4 regions of the Niveibacterium sp. COAC-50 genome follow, and region 2 is predicted to be linked to each of the others. Evidence: predicted binding sites of a transcription regulator. Region 2 holds the regulator's gene; each other region holds the start of a gene.
What was found. Region 2 encodes FNR, which switches genes on or off when oxygen is low (the NO sensors DNR and NnrR bind a similar motif). Its sites were predicted from a motif close to TTGANCTAGNTCAA; they were not measured.

Region 1: the regulator FNR is predicted to act here: its motif matches at 2,441-2,454, upstream of HH302_RS09290 (hemerythrin domain-containing protein).
Region 3: the regulator FNR is predicted to act here: its motif matches at 2,590-2,603, upstream of HH302_RS16225 (ribonucleoside triphosphate reductase).
Region 4: the regulator FNR is predicted to act here: its motif matches at 1,921-1,934, upstream of HH302_RS07815 (hemerythrin domain-containing protein).

The regions. Positions count from the first base shown of each region.
Region 1 covers NZ_JABCJM010000002.1:392,234-396,200, reverse strand. The annotation lists gene xylG (D-xylose ABC transporter ATP-binding protein) at 1-1,167, shown strand, start outside; gene HH302_RS09295 (sugar ABC transporter permease) at 1,206-2,366, shown strand; gene HH302_RS09290 (hemerythrin domain-containing protein) at 2,511-3,050, shown strand; gene HH302_RS09285 (peptide MFS transporter) at 3,173-3,967, shown strand, end outside.
Region 2 covers NZ_JABCJM010000003.1:375,804-379,770, forward strand. The annotation lists gene HH302_RS14900 (sulfite exporter TauE/SafE family protein) at 1-276, opposite strand, end outside; gene hemN (oxygen-independent coproporphyrinogen III oxidase) at 338-1,732, opposite strand; gene fnr (fumarate/nitrate reduction transcriptional regulator Fnr) at 1,828-2,568, shown strand; gene HH302_RS14915 (SirB2 family protein) at 2,569-2,949, opposite strand; gene HH302_RS14920 (alpha/beta hydrolase) at 2,958-3,967, opposite strand, start outside.
Region 3 covers NZ_JABCJM010000004.1:146,250-150,216, reverse strand. The annotation lists gene HH302_RS16235 (anaerobic ribonucleoside-triphosphate reductase activating protein) at 1-127, opposite strand, end outside; gene nrdD (anaerobic ribonucleoside-triphosphate reductase) at 236-427, opposite strand; gene HH302_RS16225 (ribonucleoside triphosphate reductase) at 449-2,491, opposite strand; gene HH302_RS16220 (AmpG family muropeptide MFS transporter) at 2,722-3,967, shown strand, end outside.
Region 4 covers NZ_JABCJM010000002.1:75,267-79,233, forward strand. The annotation lists gene HH302_RS07805 (M1 family metallopeptidase) at 1-943, opposite strand, end outside; gene HH302_RS07810 (hypothetical protein) at 1,216-1,410, shown strand; gene HH302_RS07815 (hemerythrin domain-containing protein) at 1,425-1,829, opposite strand; gene HH302_RS07820 (ABC transporter substrate-binding protein) at 2,113-3,747, shown strand; gene oppB (oligopeptide ABC transporter permease OppB) at 3,756-3,967, shown strand, end outside.

The sequences.
Region 1 (3,967 bases), on a different contig from region 2:
GAAGAGCTGATGCACGAACTGAAGATGCCTGACATCAACGTGGCGCTGCCGGTGATGCACTACGGCGGTGGTCACCAGCAACTGATCGAGATCGCCAAGGCCCTCAACAAGAAGGCCAAGCTGCTGATTCTCGATGAGCCGACCTCATCGCTGACCAAGTCCGAAACGCAGATCCTGCTCGACATCATCAAGGATCTGAAGAAGAAGGGCGTGGCCTGCGTGATGATCAGCCACAAGCTCGACGAGATTGCCGAGGTCTGCGACACGATTTCCGTGATCCGCGACGGCACCCACGTCGGCACCCGGCCGATGTCCGAAATGGACACCAACGAGATCATCACGATGATGGTCGGCCGCGAAATCAAGAACCTCTTCCCGCGCGAAGAACACCCGATCGGTGAGGTGATCTTCGAAGCGAAGAACGTCACCTGCTACGACGTGAACAATCCGAAGCGCAAGCGGGTGGATAACGTTTCCTTCCAGCTGCGCAAGGGCGAGATCCTGGGCGTTGCAGGGCTGGTGGGCGCCGGGCGTACCGAGCTCGCGATGGCGATCTTCGGCTACTACGCGGGCCATCACTCGCTCGAGATGACGCTCGAAGGCAAGCCGCTGCATGTGAATTCGCCGAAGGACGCTGTCGAGCAGGGCATCTGCATGGTGCCGGAAGACCGCAAGCGCCATGGCATCGTGCCGCTGATGGGCGTGGGCCACAACATCACGATTTCGACGTTGCCGAGCTACGCCCACATGGGTCGTATCGACGCCGAGGCCGAGATGCACACGATTCAGCAGTCGATTGCGCGGATGCGCATCAAGACAGCGACGCCGCTGCTGCAGATCCGCGGCCTCTCGGGCGGTAACCAGCAAAAGGCGGTGGTCTCGAAGATGCTGCTGCCCAACCCGAAGGTGCTGATCCTCGATGAGCCGACGCGCGGCGTCGACGTCGGTGCGAAGTACGAGATCTACAAGCTCATGTTCGAGCTGGTCAAGCAGGGGCTCTCGATCATCATGATCAGCTCCGAGCTGCCGGAAGTGCTGGGCATCAGTGACCGCGTGCTGGTGATGGGCGAAGGCAAGCTGCGCGGCGACTTCGTCAATCAGGGCCTGACGCAGGAACAGGTGCTGACTGCCGCCTTGGGCCAATCCGAACAATCGCTTGCAGCCTGATTCGCAAGACCACTAAAAAAACTACAGAGGCACACCAAATGAGTTCCGTTGCCAAGAACATCAAAACACTATTCGGGAAGTACAAAGTCCTGGCGCTGGGGATCGCGATCGTCGTGATCTGGTCCTTCTTTGGCTACATGACGATGACTGCGGACGGCTCGTCCTTCCTCACGTCACGCAACTTCTCCAACCTGCTGCGGCAGATGGCGATCACCGGCATGCTGGCTTCCGGCATGGTGTTCGTGATCATCGCGGGTGAAATCGATCTGTCGGTTGGCTCGCTGCTCGGTTTGCTCGGCGGTCTCGCGGCCGTGCTGGATGCGACCTACAAGGTGCCGGTTGCGGGCACGATTGCGATCGTGTGTTTTGCCGGTGTCCTGGTCGGTCTGATGAACGGCTACTGGGTGTCTTACCTGCGTGTGCCGTCCTTCATCGTCGGTCTCGCGGGCATGCTGGCCTTCCGCGGCATCCTGGTCGGCCTGACACAGGGTTCCACGGTGCCGGTCGAATCCGAAGGGCTCATCGCGATCGGTCAGGCCTACCTGCCGGCCAACATCGGCTACATCCTCGCGCTCGTGTTGTTCGCGGTGCTGGTCTTCATCAGCCTGCGTACCCGTACCAACCGCGCCAAATACAACCTGACTGTCGCGCCGATGTGGCAGGACGCGATCAAGCTCGGTGTGACCGGCGCGCTGATCTTCGGCTTCGTTCATACGCTGGAGTCCTACCAGGGTGTGCCGGTGCCGGTGCTGGTTCTGCTGGTGGTGGCCGGTGTGTTCAGCTTCATGGCCAACAGCACGGTGTTCGGTCGTCGCATCTATGCGATCGGCTCCAACCTTGAAGCGACCCGCCTCTCTGGTGTGAATGTGCAGTTCATCAAGATGTCGATCTTCGGCATCATGGGTCTGATGTGCGCCTTCGCCGGCCTGACCACCACGGCACGCCTGGCCTCGGGTTCGCCTTCGGCCGGTAACATGGGTGAGCTTGACGCGATCGCCTCCTGCTTCATCGGCGGTACGTCGATGCGCGGTGGTGCCGGCACGGTGTCCGGCGCGATGATCGGCGCACTGATCATGACCAGCCTCGACAACGGCATGTCGATGCTCGGCGTGGAAACTTTCTGGCAGATGATCGTCAAGGGCAGCATCCTGCTGCTGGCGGTCTGGGTCGATGTGATGTCGGGCTCCAACGAACGCTAATAGTTCGCTTGTAGTCGGCTCTCCGGGTCTCCTCCCGGATGCCTTGCGGGGGCGCTATGCGCCCCCTTTTTACGTTGACTCGGGTCACCTCGCCGGCGCGCCGCTTCGCTTAAACTGCCCGACTTTGCATTGCAGGAGGCCGCCATGGCCGCATTTGAACTGACGCCAGAACTCGTGCTCGGCCATGCCGAGATGGATGCCACCCACGAAGACTTTGCCGCCGCGGTCAACGCGATGTGCATGGCGACCGATGCCGACCTTGCAGCCACGCTCGACGCGCTGATCGAGCACTGTGTTGCCCACTTCGAGCAGGAAAACGCCTGGGCCGAAGCGATCGGTTTCCCGGGCTGCCATCGCAATGAGCATGAGCGTGTGCTGGGCGTGATGCGCGCGGTGCGCAGCGAGCTGGACAAAGGTGACTTCGGGCTTGGCCGCCGCTTGGCCGAAGAGCTGCCGGTATGGTTCCGCCATCACGCTGCGAGCATGGATGCTGCGCTGGCCGCCATGCTGAAGAACGGCCTGACGATGGCCGACATCGATCAGGCGCCGATCGCCTCGCCCTGCGGTGGCTCGCACGCCTGCAAGAACCACGATCACGATCATGAAGACGGCGAACACTGTCACAGCCATGATGGCGATGCGGCTCATGCGTGCGACGGCAGCGGCGGCTGTCACGGCCACTGAGCGGTTCCATGCGAATCGGGGGGCTGCGCCCCCCGCAGCAGAATGCGACAATCGCGGCGCTCCCACCGGAGCGCCGTCTTCTTTTCGGCCTACCCGGCCCCAACCACAATAGAAAAGAACCCATGTCCGCCATCGTGCATCCGGCAGTCCCCGCCGCTGACGAGTTCGAGCGCCACCCGCCCGGTCTCAAGGTCATCTTCTTCACCGAGATGTGGGAGCGCTTCTCCTACTACGGCATGCGAGCACTGCTGGTGCTCTATCTGGTCAATGCGCTGGGCTATGAGCGCAAGGATGCGCTGGAGCTGTACGGCATCTATACCGGCCTGGTCTACCTCACGCCACTGCTGGGCGGCTACCTTGCGGACAAGTACCTTGGCTTGCGGCAGGGGGCTGTCATTGGTGGCCTGATCATGATGCTGGGCCATTTCGCGATGGCGTTCGAGCCCTTGCTCCACCTCGCGCTCGGCTTGCTGATTCTCGGCAATGGTTTCTTCAAGCCGAATACCTCGACGATGGTCGGCCAGCTCTATCGCGAGCACGATCCGCGCCGCGACGGTGGCTATACGATCTTCTACATGGGCATCAACCTTGGTGCCTTTTTTTCGCCGCTGGTCGCCGGCACGCTGGGCGAAAAGCTGGGCTGGCACTGGGGCTTCGCCTCGGCTGGTGTGGGCATGGCAATTGGTGTGTTCACGCTGCTGCGCTGGCAACACTTGCTCGGCGATGCCGGTCTGCGTGCCGGTCAGCGCGCGATGGATCGCCGCGACTGGTCGCGCATTCTCGCGATCAGCGCCGCGAGTGTGCCGTTCGTGTACGCAGCGATTGCGCTGTGGGGGCTGATCTCGGCGGCGGTTGCGCCGCTGCCGCTGGTGGCGAAGCTTGCGCTCGGTTTTGCGGTGATCGGCCTCGCGCTATGG
Region 2 (3,967 bases):
CAGCAAAAGGTTCGCCAGCACGTAGAACGTAATCTGGATGGGCAGCAGGCGATTCAGCAGGAAACCAGTCGAACCGATCGCGCCCAGCAGCGCACCGGCGAGGGTATAGCTGGTGATGCGGCCCAGGTTGTAGGCCAAATGGATCGGCCAAATGCGTCGCGACTGCCCAGGCGCATTGACGGTAAGCGCAGCAACCAGCCCTCCGCACATGCCCACGCAGTGGGTTCCACCCAGCAGACCGATCAGCGTCGCGGCAAGGTATCCCGCTTCAGGCATCACACAACATCCCGGTGCAGCCCATTCAGGGCAATCCGCAAGTGTAGCGGCCGGCCGAGGCTCAAATCACCTTGGAGTAGCGGACGACTTCGCGATCACCGCGCAAATGCGCGTCAAACGCCATGGCCAATACGCGCGCCAGCATGCGACCCGGCGTCGTTACCTCGACCCCCTTCTTGCCAACGATGCACAGGCCATCACGCTCATGGGCCCGCAGCGCTTCGATCTCGTCGGCAAAATACTCGGAGAACGTGATGCCCCAGGCCTGCTCAAACGCCGCGTAATCCAGCGAGAAGTGGCACATCAGACTCTGAATAACCGCGTAACGAAGCTGATCGTCGAACGTCATCTCGTAGCCACGGACGACAGGGAGCTCGTCACGATCGAGCATCTCGTAGTAGGCCTCAAGCGTCTTCGCACTCTGTGCGTAGGCCGGGCCTACCTTGCCAATGGAGGAAACGCCGAAGCCCAACAGATCGCAGTCCGAGTGCGTTGAATAGCCCTGGAAGTTGCGATACAAACGCCCGTTGCGCTGAGCCACGGCCATCTCGTCGTCCGGCCGCGCGAAGTGGTCCATGCCGATGAACACGTAGCCCGCGTCAGTCAGCTTCGAAATCGCCATGCCCAGGATCTCGAGTTTCTGGTCCGCACTCGGCAAGTCGCCCGCATTGATCCGCCGTTGCGGCATGAAGCGCGTCGGCAGGTGGGCATAGTTGTAGAGTGCAAGACGGTCCGGGGCGATCTCCAGCACGCGATCCAGCGTCTGGCTGACGCGCTCGACGCTCTGGAACGGCAATCCGTAGATCAGATCGATACTGACCGAACGGAAACCATTCGCGCGCGCGGCCGCGATGACCGCCGCGGTTTCCTCAACAGACTGGATGCGGTTGACGGCTTTCTGGACGATCGGGTCAAAATCCTGAACACCGACGCTCATCCGGTTGAAGCCCTCGGCCCCAAGCAGCGCAACGGTTTCAGCGGAAACGCGGCGCGGGTCTACCTCGATCGAGTACTCGCCACCGGGCGTCAGGTTGAAATGCCGGCGGATCGAACGAAACAATTCGCGGATCTCGCTGTCCGACAGGAAGGTCGGTGTGCCGCCGCCCCAGTGCATTTGTGAAACATCGTGCGAGCCGGCGAGCTGTCCGGCGACCAAACCCATTTCTTTGTCAAGATAGCGCAGGTAGCGCTCCGCCCTGCTACGGTCCTTCGTGACAATCTTGTTGCACGCGCAGTAGAAGCAAACCGTATCGCAGAATGGAATGTGGAAATATAATGAGAGGGGTTTTTTGAGGCCGCCCTGCGCGCGCAGACCTAGATGTCTTGCGTAGTCGCTGCGTCCAAAGCCCTCGTGAAACCTGTCCGCGGTCGGATACGACGTGTAGCGCGGGCCGGAAACGTCGAAACGCTGGATGAGATCGCGGTCGAAGACCGGCGTCTGCTCATTCTGATTCATTGTTTATTTTTTTCTCTCTGTGGATGCCGGAAGGTGTCATGAACTCGGTCGGAGCCGTTTGATTGCCATCAACTAGCCCACTTGGAGCACCCGCCTTGGAAAAACCCGCCACGATTCCGCTGACGGCCGTCAATCTTCGCACCGCGTGCACCCAATGCAACCTCAAGGAGCTTTGCCTTCCCGTTGGTCTTGACGACGTCGATCTTGAAAGGATCGACGGCCTCATCACTGCACGCAAGAAGGTCAAGCGGCAGCAGCATTTATACCGTGCTGGGGAGCCTTTCGAAGCAATCTATGCGATTCGCACCGGTTTCTTCAAGACCGACATCCTGACCGAAGACGGCCGGGATCAGGTCACCGGTTTCCAGATGGCCGGAGAGATCCTCGGACTCGACGGCATCTCGACGGATCGGCATGTCTGCAATGCGGTTGCACTTGAGGATTCAGACGTCTGCATGATTCCGTTCGAACGGCTCGAAGAACTCTCGCGCCGCATCGAACCCCTGCAGCGCCAGTTCCACAAGTTCATGAGCCGCGAGATCGTCCGCGAGCAAGGCATCATGATGCTGCTCGGGTCGATGCGCGCAGAAGAACGTCTGGCTGCATTCCTGATCAACCTATCGCAACGCATGCGCCTTCGTGGGTACTCCGCTTCGGAGTTCCACCTTCGCATGACGCGCGAGGAGATAGGCTCTTACCTCGGTCTGAAACTGGAGACAGTGAGCCGGGCGTTCTCCAAATTCCAGGATGACGGCTTGATCAGCGTCCACCAGAAGCACATCCAGATTCTGGATGCGGATGGACTGCGCCGACTGATTGGCCGCGCGAACGTGTAGTTACCACCACGGCGTCGGTCGTTTTGTCAGCGCGACCGACACGATGTAAGCCAGCACCAACAAAGCGGCCACAAATGTGGCCGCTTTTGCTTGGCGTGTGCGCCCGCGCTTGAGCGCGTAAGACCCCAGAACGATGTAGCCAAGCAAGCCAAGCACCTTCGCGGTCAACCAGTCGTCACGAAACGGCGCTACGCGAAGGGTCCAGGCCAAGGCGACGGCCGAGGCGAGCAATCCGGTATCGACGATATGCGGAACCACCCTCGCCCAACGCTGGCGCACCCAAGGCGCATCAATCAGGACGCCGATACCTCTGGCGATGAATCCTGTTGCCGAGAGCACCACGAAACTGACGTGAAGATGTTTGAGCAGCAGGTAATCCATCGGCCTCGTTAGCGTTCCATGACGTAGTCACCAGGAGCAGCGGCAAGCGGAGGAAAGGCTTCGTTGCACACGGGTGGCGGTGCGACACGCTCACCGCAACGCTCGTCCAGCCACCTGAACCAATCGTCCCACCAACTTCCGGCGTGGTGGTCGGCGCGCTCACGCCAACCATGCGCGCTGTCGGTCCGGTGAGCCGTGCCGATCCAGTATTCGCGTTTCGGCGGCTGTACGGGTGGGTTGACGATCCCGAGGATATGCCCGCTGGACGACAGCACGAAGCGCTTGTCTCCACGCACGAAATTGGCCACCCGAAATGCTTGCCGCCACGGGGCAATATGATCGTCTTCGGCCGCAACGGCATACAGCGGTTGGGTGATCCGCCCAAGATCGAGCGACTCGCCAGCGACGGTCAGCGCATCGGCCTCAATCAGGCGATTCTTGAGGTAGAGCTCTCGCAAGTACCACGCATGCATGGCATAGGGCATGCGCGTGGTATCCATGTTCCAGTAGAGCACGTCGAACGACGGCGGCTTTTCGCCCATCAGGTAGCCCTGAACCACGTATTGCCAGATCAACGGGTTCGAGCGCAGCAAGCGGAACGATGTAGCCATGTCGCGGCCGTCGAGGTAACCGCGCTGCTCCATGGCCCGCGTCAGGTAGCGGACGCTCCCTTCATCGATGAAGACCTCCACGTCGCCCGGCTTGGCGAAGTCCACCAATGTCGTAAATAGCGTCCAGTGTGCAACCGGCATCTCATCCGGCGTGTAGTGGCGATTCGCCCATGCCATGTACATCGACAAGGCCGTACCGCCGATGCAGTACCCGACCGCATGTACTTTGTCCGCCCCGGATAGTTGGCGAGCGACCTGAACTATCGCATCCACCCCCTCCTGCAGGTAATCATCGAAACGAACGTCGCGGAGCGCTGCATCGGGGTTCTTCCACGAAGTGATGTACACATCGAAGCCCGCATCGCGCAAATGCCGCACCAGACTCTTCTTCGACGTCAGATCAAGGA
Region 3 (3,967 bases), on a different contig from region 2:
GGCAGCCGCGCAGGAAGATCACGGCCGCGAGCTTGCCGGGCCAGTCGACGGTGGAGAACGGATTGAAACCGCCCACCTGGATGCGTTGCTGCCAGGGCGGGCGGGGGAGATCGTCGTGCGGAGTCATCGGATTCGGATACGGCCGCTGCACGGCCGGGGTGCGTCAGCTTCGGCGTGCGTCAGCTTCGGCGTGCGCGGTGGTTTGCTGGTGCGCACGCACCGGTCGGCATGTGCTTCAGACCTTGCCGCAGCACGCGGTTTCGCGGAAGTACTGGCGTTCGTAGAACTCACCCTGTTTGCCGCGGTTGAAGGAGGCGACCGGGCGGTGATAGCCCATCACACGGGTCCAGATCTCGCAGGGCTGGCGCTCGGCATCGTCGAGTTCGGGGTGGCTGGCGAATCGTTCGGTACGGGTCTCGTGAATCATGTTCGGGCTCCTGTGTGGGGTTCAGTGCAAGGGCGCGGCAGCGCGTTTCTTCGCCAGCAGTTCGTCGTCGCACTTCGGGCAGAACTTGTGTTCGCCGGCGATGTAGCCGTGCTTGGGGCAGATCGAGAAGGTCGGCGAGATGGTGATGTAGGGCACCCGGAAGCGTTCGAGCGAGCGGCGCACCAGTTGTTTGCAGGCCTCGGCGGAATCGATGCGCTCGCCCAGATACAGGTGCAGCACGGTGCCGCCGGTGTACTTCGACTGCATCGCCTCCTGACGCTCCAGCGCCTCGAAGGGGTCGCCGGTAAAGCCGACCGGCAGTTGCGTCGAGTTGGTGTAGTACGGGTGGTCCTCGGTGCCGGCCTGCAGGATCTCGGGCCAGCGCTTGCGGTCTTCTTTTGCGAAGCGGTAGGTCGTACCCTCGGCCGGCGTGGCTTCGAGGTTGTAGAGGTGGCCGGTTTCTTCCTGGATCTGGCTCATGCGCGCGCGCAGGTGATCGAGCAGCTTCAGGGCGAGCGCTTCGCCGGCGGGGGTGGTGATGTCGTCGGCGTTGTCGGTGAAGTTGCGGATCATCTCGTTCACGCCGTTGATGCCGATGGTCGAGAAGTGGTTGCGCAGCGTGCCCAGGTAGCGGCGGGTGTAGGGGAAGAGCCCGTCATCCATGTGCCGCTGGATCACCTTGCGTTTGATCTCGAGGCTGGTGCGTGCCAGCTCGACCAGTTCGTCGACGCGCGCGAACAGCGCGGCCTCGTTGCCGCGGTGCAGGTAGCCCAGGCGTGCGCAGTTGATCGTCACCACACCGAGCGAACCGGTTTGCTCGGCGGAGCCAAAAAGGCCGTTGCCGCGTTTCAACAGTTCGCGCAGGTCGAGCTGCAGCCGGCAGCACATCGAACGCACCATGTTCGGCTTGAGCTCGCTGTTCACGAAGTTCTGGAAGTAGGGCAGACCATACTTGGCCGTCATCTCGAACAGCGGCACACAGTTGGCGTGGTCCCAGTCGAATTCCGGCGTGATGTTGTAGGTCGGGATCGGGAAGGTGAAGGCACGGCCCTTGGCGTCGCCTTCCATCATCACGTTGATGAAGGCGCGGTTGATCAGGTCCATCTCCGCCTGCAGATCACCGTAGGCGAAGGGCATTTCCTCGCCCGCGATGTAGGGGATCTGCTCCTTCAGGTCTTCCGGGCAGACCCAGTCGAAGGTCAGGTTGGTGAAGGGCGTCTGCGTGCCCCAGCGCGAGGGCACGTTGAGGTTGTAGACCAGCTCCTGCATGCACTGGCGCACCTCTTCGTAGCCGAGGCGGTCCTTGCGCACGAAGGCGGCGAGGTAGGTGTCGAAGGAACTGAAGGCCTGCGCGCCCGCCCACTCGTTCTGCAGCGTGCCGAAGAAGTTAACGATCTGCCCCACCGCGCTGCCCAGATGCTTTGGCGGCGCCGATTCGACCTTGCCCGGCACACCGTTGAGCCCTTCCTGCAGCAGCGTGCGCAGCGACCAGCCGGCGCAGTAGCCGGCCAGCATGTCCAGATCATGGATGTGCACATCGCCCTGCTTGTGCGCCTCGCCCACTTCCGGCGGATACACATGGTTGAGCCAGTAGTTGGCGATCACCTTGCCCGAGACATTGAGGATCAGCCCCCCCAGCGAGTAGCCCTGGTTCGCGTTCGCGCGCACCCGCCAGTCGCTCTGCGAGAGGTACTCGTTGATCGAGCCGATCGCATCCACCACTGCACGGCGGTCGGTGCGCAGCTTGGCCCGCTGCTCGCGATAGACGATGTAGGCGCGCGCCGTGGCGAACCAGTCCGCGGCGACGAGTACCTGTTCCACGATGTCCTGGATCGCCTCGATCGTCGGCGTTTCGCCGTGGAAACGGTGTGCGATCACCTTGCCCACCGTGGCCGTCAGCCGCGCCGCCTCACCCGCCTCGAACTCGCCAGATGCCGCGCCGGCGGCCACGATCGCCTTGCGGATTTTCGCGACGTCGAAGGGCAGGGTTCGCCCGTCGCGTTTGAGGACTTGCGCGGGCAGGGCGCCGAGTAGAGGCTGGGATGTGGCCGAAAGTGTGCTCATGGTGATGCACTACCTGTAGTGTTGAATTGTGTTCCGGCGCACTATATGTCGTATACAGAGTTCGGAAAACCCATCGTCGCCCGAAATGACAGGGGCACTTGATCGCGGTCAAGTGGCGCCTTTCTTCGGGTTGCGGCTCGCGGGTCGGCGGCTCCGTCGCAGCGTTGCAGAATGACGGGCGTCGGGCGAGCGCATCGCGGCCGGTGCGGGCGCCATGCTCTAATTCGCCCATGAGTACCGCATCCGCCCCCTCGATCTGGAAGACCCTGCTGACCCGCAAGATGCTGATCTGCATCGTGCTAGGTTTCAGTTCAGGTCTGCCGCTGTTCCTGCTCTTCAATCTCGTGCCGGCCTGGCTGAAAACGGAAGGGCTGTCGCTCAAGGCCATCGGCGCGTTTGCGCTGGTGCAGTTTCCCTACACCTGGAAATTCCTGTGGGCGCCGTTCGCCGACCGTTTCGGCGTGCCGGGCCTGGGCCGGCGACGGGGTTGGATGCTGTTGTCGCAGCTGGCGCTGATTGGTGCGGTAGTGGCGCTGGGCTCGCTCAACCCGGTCGCGGACCTGAGCGCCGTCGTGATTCTCGCCGCGCTCGTCGCCTTCCTTTCGGCAACGCAAGACATTGCCATCGACGCTTACCGCCGCGAGTTGCTGGCCGAAACGGAGCTGGGCTTCGGCAACGCGGTCTTCGTCAATGCTTACAAGATTGCCGGCCTTGTGCCCGGCTCGCTGTCATTGTTTCTTGCCGACCATCTGCCCTGGTTCGAAGTCTTCGCGATCACCGCGGCCTTCATGATTCCTGGCGCATTGCTGTCGCTGGCAGTGAGCGAACCCGCGGCCGCCAGGTCGGCGCCGCGCACCTTGCGTGATGCGGTGGTGGAGCCCTTTCACGAGTTCATGCAGCGGCATGGCTGGCGCAGTGCGGCGCTGGTGCTCGGCTTCATCTTCTTCTACAAGCTCGGCGATTCACTTGCCACCGCGCTGGCGACGCCGTTTTACCTTGAGATGGGCTTTACCAAAACGGACATCGGCATCGTCGCGAAGAACGCCGGCCTGTGGTGCAGTGTGGCGGGGGGGCTGCTCGGCGGCGTGTGGATGATCCGCCTTGGCATCAACCGGGCGCTGTGGGTCTTTGGCGTGGCGCAGGCGGTGGCGATTCTGGGTTTCGCATGGCTCGCATGGCTGGGGCCAGGGCCCGGCGACATCGCGGCGATGCTGGCGCTGCCGGATTTCTCCTGGGCGATGCTGTGGCAGCAGCCCGCCGGCCTGCATGTGTTGCAGCTCGGCCTGGTGATCGGCGTCGAGGCGTTCGGCGTCGGCCTTGGCACCACGGCCTTCGTCGCCTTCATCGCCCGCACGACCAATCCGGCCTACGCGGCGACGCAGTTCGCGCTGTTCACCAGCCTGATGGCGGTGCCGCGCACGGTGATCAACGCGTTTGCCGGCGTGCTGGTGGAGCAGTTGGGCTGGGTGGGCTTCT
Region 4 (3,967 bases), on a different contig from region 2:
GCTGGCGGAAACCGGCGCGGTCGGGATCCATCACGAGCAGGGATTCGCCATAGGTGATCAGCCCCCAGTTCTCCATCGCGCCACGCTTTCCGGGTACCGCCAGCTGATCGAGTTTGGGCAGCGGATAGCGGATGCCGAACCACTGGTGGTAGTAGTCGAGCACCTGCCAGGTGGCGGCCATCGCGTAGCCGGTTTGCTGGCTGAGGCCTTCAGTCGTCCAGATCGCCAGTTCGATGCCGTCGTGCGTGGCGCGGGCCGCCTCGAATTCGCCAACAGCGAGCGCGACCAGATACGACGCCATCTTCGGCGTCGGCATGAAGCGCACTTCCTTTCGGCCGTCGGGCAGACTGCGTTCGCTCGCCTGCGGCATGTTGCCCAACACGGTGAAGCGGGCCGGAGTGCGCACACTGATGTCGAAGCGGGCGCGGAAGACGGGCTCATCGAACAGCGGCATCATTCGGCGCGTGCCGATCGGCTCCATGTCCGTCGCGAGCATCCGCTTCTCGACGCCGTCCGGGGTGCGGTAGCGCGCCACGTACAACCCCTCGCCGTTCTCTTCGATACGGCCCTGCCAGCTCAGGCCCAGCGTGTGCCGCCCTGGCTCCAGCCTGCGCGGCAGCCGGATCGTGATGGTCTGCGCCTGGGCGTCCGCCTCGACGGGCATGGCCTGCGCGACGCCGTCCAGCGCGTCCGCGCGCACCGTCAGTGCATCGGCGTGCAAGACGATCTCACGTGTGGCGCGGCGCAGGTCGAAGCGGATTGTCTGGCGGCCGGAGAAGCTGTCGGCGTAAGGATCGGCGTCCAGCTCGACGCGATAGTCGACCGGCACCACGCTGCGCGACAGCGCGCCCGGTACCTGATCGAGTTTGAAGGCATATGCCGCGCCGGCACACAGCGTCAGGCTCAGGCCGAGAAGGCTGCCGCCAAGTCTGCGCAGGAACATCGTTGTCTCCATCGGGTGCGCTGGCAGGGGGCCAAGCGCCGAGGGCGACAGTTTAGGGCCAGACGCAGCGCTTGCCGGCTCATGCAGCGAGACGCCGCCCTGCAAGGAAGCTGGCACCCGCACAGCGCCGTCGACAACCGGGACGGTGACTCAAGGCTGCCGGGTGCGGCCCGCGAAATTCGTCACGCTTGGCGCGACGCAATCTTTGACAAGCACCTTTGTACAAAACCCGGACAATTGCATCCATCCCCTTTAATGCGCCCGAGGTCTGGATGTCCGCAACGCTCCCCCTTCCCTGTGCAGGACGCTGCCGGCACTTTGCGCCGGAAAGCTCGCATTGCCACCTGCACGGCAAGGGTATCGAAGCGCCATTCGAGCAGCGCTGCGATCACCACGAGGTGATGGAGTCGTTCTCGGTGAGCAGCAATCTTTCGCTGCTCGACGGCCTCGATCTGGACCGGGGCTGACCCCGGCCAGGCAATCAGATCGCGTCCGGATCGAAGGACATGCCGGCGCCGGGTTCCAGCGCCTCCCACACGATGTTTTCTTCAAACGCGACGTGTGCGGTCAATGCCGCGGCAAACGCACGCACGCCTTCCACCGTAGGTGTGGCCAGCGCATCGGCGAGTTCGCGCAGGCGCTCGTGATCGCGCCGCGTGCGCTCAGCCAGCTCGGTTCGCCCTGCCGCCTCCAGGCGCGGCAGCACATGTTTTTCTTCTTCCTCGAAATGCGCCGAGAGTTCGCGCTCGAACGTATCGCGAATCCGCTGCGCAACTGCCGGCAGCGCAGACGGGTCTTCCGGCGTGAGGGCCCGCACCGCGAGTGCGAGCTTGAGCGCCGAAGCGTGTTCGTGAGAAAGATGGATCAGGCGAGGGCTGCGTGTCATGTGTGGTTCTGGCCTAGCGGTTCGGAAGCCCCGTCTGCTTGGACGGGAAAATGGCAGATTCGCATTTAACGGCAAAGTTCTGCACCAAGGATTGAGGCGGATCAAAGCGCGCCGATCGCCGCCAAGGCAGGCATGTTGCTTGCACGGTACCCTCCGAACGCCTACCCTTGCCCGCTTTGCCCGGTACGGCAAGCCCGGACACACGCCGGACGCCCTTGACCGCTGCGCAGCCCAACCGGGCAGCGCGATACCGGGATGCGCCCCATTCAGGAGCCCAGAAACGATGCACATGCCCCAACGGCTTGCATGCTTGATCAGCGCTGCAGCCGCGCTAGCCGGCGCGATCGGCGCATTCGCGGCCGAGGTGCCGCCGGGCACCAAACTCCATCCGGTGCAGGAGATCGTGCGCGGCAATGGAACCGAGCCAGCCACACTCGATCCGAATAAGTCAGAGGGGCGTCCCGAATCGAACATGGCGGTCGAGCTCTTCGAAGGCCTGGTGACACTCAACCCGGACGGCAAGGTGATACCGGGCGTCGCCGAGAAATGGGAGAGCCGGGAAGACGGCCGCGTCTGGCTATTCACGCTACGCAGGACCGCGAAGTGGTCAGACGGCAGCCCAGTGACCGCGCACGACTTCGAGTACTCGTTCAAGCGCATGGTCGATCCGAAGACCGCTTCGCAATACGCTTGGTATCTGGGCAAAGCCAGCAACGTGAAAAACGGTCGCGCCATCGTGGCGGGCAAGGTGCCGCCCTCCGAATTGGGCGTCAAGGCGCTTGGCGACCACACGCTCCAGATCACGCTGGAGAAGCCGGTCTCTTACCTGATTGCCACGCTCTCGCACGGCAGTCTGATGCCGGTACCCCGCAAGGCCATCGAGAAATACGGCGACAAGTGGACCGAGCCCGGCAACATGATCTCCAACGGGGCCTACAAACTGGCCGAGCGCGTCGTCAACGAGCGGATCGTGATGGTGCGCAACCCGCACTACTGGAACAACGCGAAGACGGTGATCGACAAGGTGACCTTCCTGCCGATCGTCAACCAGTCAGCCGAATACCAGCGGTATCGCGCCAACGGCATCGACATGACCGCCGACGGCGGCGTGCCGCCAGAGCAGCTCAAGCAGATCCGCCGCGAGATTCCGAACGAACTGGCAACCTGGCCGCAGTTGGGCACCTACTGCTACGTCTTCAACTTCCGCAAGAAGCCTTTCGACGACGTGCGGGTGCGCAAGGCCCTCTCGCTGGCGCTGCAGCGCGAGGTGATCGCGCAAAAGCTGGTCGGCACTGGCGAGACCCCCGCCTACAGCTTCACCCCAGAAACCGCTGAAGGGTATTCGCCGATCGAGCACGATTGGCAACGCTGGACGCAAGCCCAACGCGAAGACGAGGCGCGTCGCCTGCTCGCTGCGGCGGGGTATACCAAGGCGCGTCCGCTCCGCTTCGAGCTTCTGTACAACACCAATGAACAGCACAAGAAGATCGCGCTGGCGGCGGCGTGGATGTGGCGCCGCATCGGTCCGGTGGAAGTGGTGTTGGTAAATCAGGAGTGGAAGACCTTTCTCGACTCCCGCAACCGCGGCGACTTCGAAGTCTCGCGCTACGCGTGGATTGCCGATTACAACGAACCGTCGACGATGCTCGACCTGTTCCACTCCCAGCATGGCAACAACGACGGCAAGTACAACAACCCGCAGTACGACGCAATCATGGACCGCGCCAAGAGCACGCTCGATGCTGGCGAACGAACACGCCTTTACCAGGATGCCGAACGGATTCTGGCGAGGGACTTTCCGACTGTTAACGTTTACCACTACAGCAACCGCCACCTGATCAAACCATGGGTCAAGGGCTACGGCCACAACCCGGAGGGCCGCATCCTCACGCGCGACCTCTACATCCTCGCGCACTGAAGCCGCCCATGCTCAAGTTCATCCTCCGCCGCCTGCTGCTTGAAGCCTTGCCAACCCTGCTGGTGCTGGTGACGGTCACTTTCTTCCTGATCCGCCTGGCGCCCGGAGGCCCCTTCTCGTCGGAGGCGAACATGCCGCCCGAGGTGATGGCTGCCATCGCGGCCAAGTACCGCCTCGACCAGCCCGCCTGGCAGCAATACCTCGGCTACCTTGCCGATCT